DNA from 2 places in the Exiguobacterium sp. PvP048 genome. Region 1 is predicted to be linked to the other one. Evidence: riboswitches for the same ligand, from Rfam matches in the RefSeq annotation. Region 1 holds a riboswitch; the other holds the start of a gene.
The links. Region 1 has a riboswitch for S-adenosylmethionine ahead of ABIC15_RS12945 (Na+/H+ antiporter NhaC family protein). Riboswitches for the same ligand answer to the same signal wherever they lie in the genome.
Positions count from the first base shown of each region.

Region 2: linked by a shared signal. The riboswitch ahead of mtnK (S-methyl-5-thioribose kinase) and the one ahead of ABIC15_RS12945 (Na+/H+ antiporter NhaC family protein) in region 1 are both predicted to bind S-adenosylmethionine.

Region 1 is NZ_JBEPSU010000008.1:14,985-17,188, forward strand. It holds gene ABIC15_RS12940 (metal ABC transporter solute-binding protein, Zn/Mn family) at 1-665, shown strand, start outside; SAM riboswitch class I at 734-837, shown strand; gene ABIC15_RS12945 (Na+/H+ antiporter NhaC family protein) at 916-2,204, shown strand, end outside.
Region 2 is NZ_JBEPSU010000006.1:18,708-20,911, forward strand. It holds gene mtnK (S-methyl-5-thioribose kinase) at 1-1,003, opposite strand, end outside; SAM riboswitch class I at 1,082-1,184, opposite strand; SAM riboswitch class I at 1,392-1,493, shown strand; gene ABIC15_RS11290 (2,3-diketo-5-methylthiopentyl-1-phosphate enolase) at 1,574-2,204, shown strand, end outside.

The sequences.
Region 1 (2,204 bases):
AAATCAAAGCCAGTCTGAAAGGCAATGATGTCCGTTTCGTCGAGACAAGCACAGGAATCGACTTACTCGAAGCCAACGCCACGCTTCACGAACATGAAGGACACGATGATCATGCTGACGAACACGCGGAAGAAGAACATGATCACGGCAAATACGATCCCCATGTCTGGCTCGATCCGAACAATGCCAAAATGATGGCCCAATCGATTTCGACGGCACTGGCAAAAGAAGTACCGGATAAAAAAGCGACGTTTGAAAAAAACCTGGCTGAATTTGATACGCAGGCAGATGAGCTCGATCAAAATCTGCAACAGGCTGTCGATAAGGGCTCGAAAAAAGAATTGCTCGTCACGCATGCCGCTTACGGATATTTAGCCGAACGATACGGTTTCTCGCAATTGCCGATTGCCGGCATCTCTCCGTCGGACGAGCCTTCCCAAAAGCAACTGGCTGCTCTCGTCAAAGAAGCCAAATTGCATGACTTGAAGTATATCGCTTTCGAGGAGACGGTTTCTCCTAAAGTCGCCCGCGTCATCCAACAGGAAATCGGAGCCGAAGCGATTACGATCCACAACCTGGAGTCCGTCACGAAAGAACAGCAGAATGCCTCGTATTTTGACTTGATGAATGAAAATGTGACGACGCTCAAACAAGCACTTCAGTGAAGTAGTGTTGACATGCAGTAAAAGATACGTTACGGTAGAAAACGTATTTCAGACAATTAAATGACTTCTTTTTATCGCGAGAGACGGAGGGACTGGCCCGATGATGTTTCGGCAGCGGACGATTAAATCGTACTGTGCCAAATCCAGCAAGCTGCGGCTTGAGAGATAAGAAGAGCGTCTTTTTCAGTAAAGACCTCCTTCTTTCTTCCGAAGGAGTCTTTTTTTGTACTTGTAGAAAAGGAGTGGTTTTATGAACGAGACGATTATACCGAACAAATGGGCACTTCTACCGTTACTTGTCTTTTTAGTTCTTTTTATCGGTGCCGGTATTTTTTACGATGATTTCTACAAATTCCCGATTCTGATTGCGGCTTTGATTGCCTTGATTTTTGCGGCGGTCACAACGAAAGGCAGCATCAATCAAACCGTGGAACGGATTGCAACGGGTGCCGGAAATCCGGACATCATGATCATGGTCTTTATTTTCTTACTTGCCGGTGCCTTTTCTGGAACGGCCGATGCGATTGGCGCCATCGAAGCGACCGTCAACGCGTCGCTGACATTTTTACCGCCTTCTCTTTTAATGAGTGGGTTGTTTATCATCGCTGCTTTCATCTCGATGGCGATGGGGACTTCGACCGGTACGATTGCCGCACTTGCCCCGATTGCTCTCGGAATTCATGAAGCAACAGGTGTCAATGTTGCGATTGCCGCGGCAGCTGTCGTCGGCGGTGCAATGTTCGGTGATAACCTGTCATTCATTTCCGATACAACGATCGCAGCAGTCCGGACGCAAAAAACCAATATGCGCGACAAATTCAGAACCAACTTCATGATCGTGTTGCCGGCAGCAATCCTGACGGTCATCATCTTGGCTTTCGTCTCAGGTACAGGAGACGTCGTCGAAGCAAAAGCGTTTGAGTTTTATAAATTGATTCCGTATCTGTCTGTCATCGTCCTCGCCTTGTTTGGTGTCAACGTCATCCTCGTCTTAGTCGGCGGAACCGTTTTGACGGGTATCATCGGTATGATGGACGGAAGCTTCGGCTTAAGCGGCTTCGTCCTGTCGATGTCTGAAGGATTGATGGGGATGGCAGAAATTTCGATCTTGACGTTATTAATGGGCGGACTCGTCAGCCTGATCACCTTTAACGGCGGGATTGCTTATCTGAAAGAAACCCTGACGCGGAAAATCTCACAACGCCGCGGCGCGGAATTCAGTATGGCGGCACTCGTCAGTGCAACGAATCTCGCGACAGCGAACAATACGATTTCGATTCTTGTCGCCGGACCACTCGCTGCGGAAATCGCCGATACGTATGATATTGATCGGAAGAAATCCGCCAGTATCCTCGATATCTTCTCGTGCGGTATCCAAGGAATCATCCCGTACGGAGCCCAGTTGCTGATTGCAGCGGAATTAACGAAAACGGCTTCCCCGGAACTGATTCCCTATCTGTTTTATCCGTTCCTGCTTTTCGTTTGCGGATCTCTTGCCATCGTCTTCGGCTTCCCACGTCGAAAAACAGCTGATGTGCG
Region 2 (2,204 bases), on a different contig from region 1:
CAATCGTCCGGCGAATCAGTTCACAACCGGCAAATCCGAGTGCGTCCTGTAAAATCGTGCTAAGAACATCATCGACCAGTCCGTCTGCCGTCCGGAACGGCTCGACCGCTTCCCGTTCCCATAACGCTTTGAACGTCGAAGCAAACGTCAGCCAGAATGTATCGATATCCTTGATCCGCTCATCCCGCAACCGGTCATAGTCCGGATACGCGGCAAAAAACAGATGTGCGATAAATTGACCGACATCAAATCCGAACGGTCCATAAAACGCAAATTCGGGATCGATGACTTTCGTTTCTTCCGCCGAGGCAAAAATACTGCCTGTATGTAAGTCGCCGTGCAACAATGCGTCGCCCTTCGTGATGAACAAGGCTTCAAGTTTCGCGACTTCCCGTTTCAGTTCCGCGTCGTTCCAAATCCGGTCAACTTCCGCTTCGAGACCTGCTTCAATCGCATTCGTTTCTGCATCATAAAACGGATCCGTGAAGATTAGTTTTTCCGTGATATCGCACAGATCCGGATTGTAGTACTGACGGGCAATCTGTTTTTTCGCGACCGGTCCGACGGCAAAATCCGACGTATAAAACAGTGTCCGCGCCAAATACGAACCGATGTGTTCCGCGAGCAACGGATACTTTTCCCCTTCAAGCAGTCCGCCCCGGACGATTGTCAGATGTGACAAGTCTTCCATCACCGTGAACGCTTCTTCTTTGCTCGCATGGTAGACATGCGGGACAAACGGAACGGCGACTTTCGCGAATTCTTTTAAGGCCGATTGTTCAATCCAGGCCCGTTCGAGCGACAGCGGCCAGCTTTCCCCGACGACTTTTGCATAAGGTAACGCCTGCTTTAAAATCAGCCGTTTTTCCCCTGCCTGAATCCGGAAAACGAGATTTAAATTTCCATCTCCGATTTCCTCTGCCGTCACCGGTTCATTGCCGATCAATCCGAGTGTCCGGACCCGTTCAATCGCGTCCTGTACTGTAAATGCTTGATATCCCATTCTGTTTTCCTCCTTGGTGATCACACGAAAAAACGCCTCTTTTCGTCAAAGAAAAGAGGCGCGGCAGAATATTCCGTCCTCTTATCTCTCAGACGAATGTCTGTTGGATGTAGCACCGTGCCGGATGGTCGGTTGCTGCGGCGTCTTCGGGCCAATTCCCTCTGCCAACTCACGATAAGAGTCATATGTAGTTGTCGTGTGATTGATGTTGGTTTGAATACTACGTGCGCTGCCGGTCGTCTGTCAATTCCCTTTTTTAGTGAAACGGCTTCAAAAACGGAACCGTCTATAGAAGAAGTATTTTCAAAAAAATAAATTTTCAAAATATAGTTTGACAAGTGACGAATCTCATGTAAAAATTGCAATTAGATTTCACAATTTCATCCAATTCTTATCAAGAGCAGACGGAGGGACGAGCCCTACGATGTCGCAGCAACCGACCACTTGGCACGGTGCTAATTCTTGCAGCTATTACGCTGACAGATAAGAGTCCACGCGCAATTTTTCATGGTCTCTTGTCATTGACGAGGGACCATTTTTGTATTCTTTAACAAGGGAGAGACAGTCGATATGACGTATATTACCGCAACCTACCAACTCGGAACGACGGATCAGTTACCAAAACGGGCAGAACAAATCGCGCTCGGTTTGACCGTTGGTTCGTGGACCGATTTAAATCATTTGGAACAACAGCAGCTTGAATCGTTCAAAGGACAAGTTGTTCATACGGAAGAACACGACGGAAAAGGCTACATCACGATCCGTTATCCGGAACACAACGTCTCCCGTGACTTTTCAGCAATCTTAACGACCGTCTTCGGCAAGCTGTCGCTCGACGGACAAATCAAATTAACGGATTTACAGCTTCCGGCTTCGTTCACCACGGACTTCCCCGGTGCCAAATTCGGCATCGAGGGCGTCCGGCAGTTGATTCAAGTCCACGACCGTCCTCTGTTGATGAGCATCTTTAAAGGCGTCATCGGCCGGGACCTCACCTTTTTGCGGGAACAACTCGAAGCGCAACTTGCGGGTGGCATCGATCTCGTCAAAGATGATGAGATTTTGTACGATAATCCGTTGACGCCGGCACTCGACCGGGCGCGGATCGGACGCGACGTCCTAAATGCCCATTATGAAAAGACCGGCAAACGGGCGCTTTACGCGATTACGCTGAGCGGTTCCGTCTTCGGCTTGAAGGATC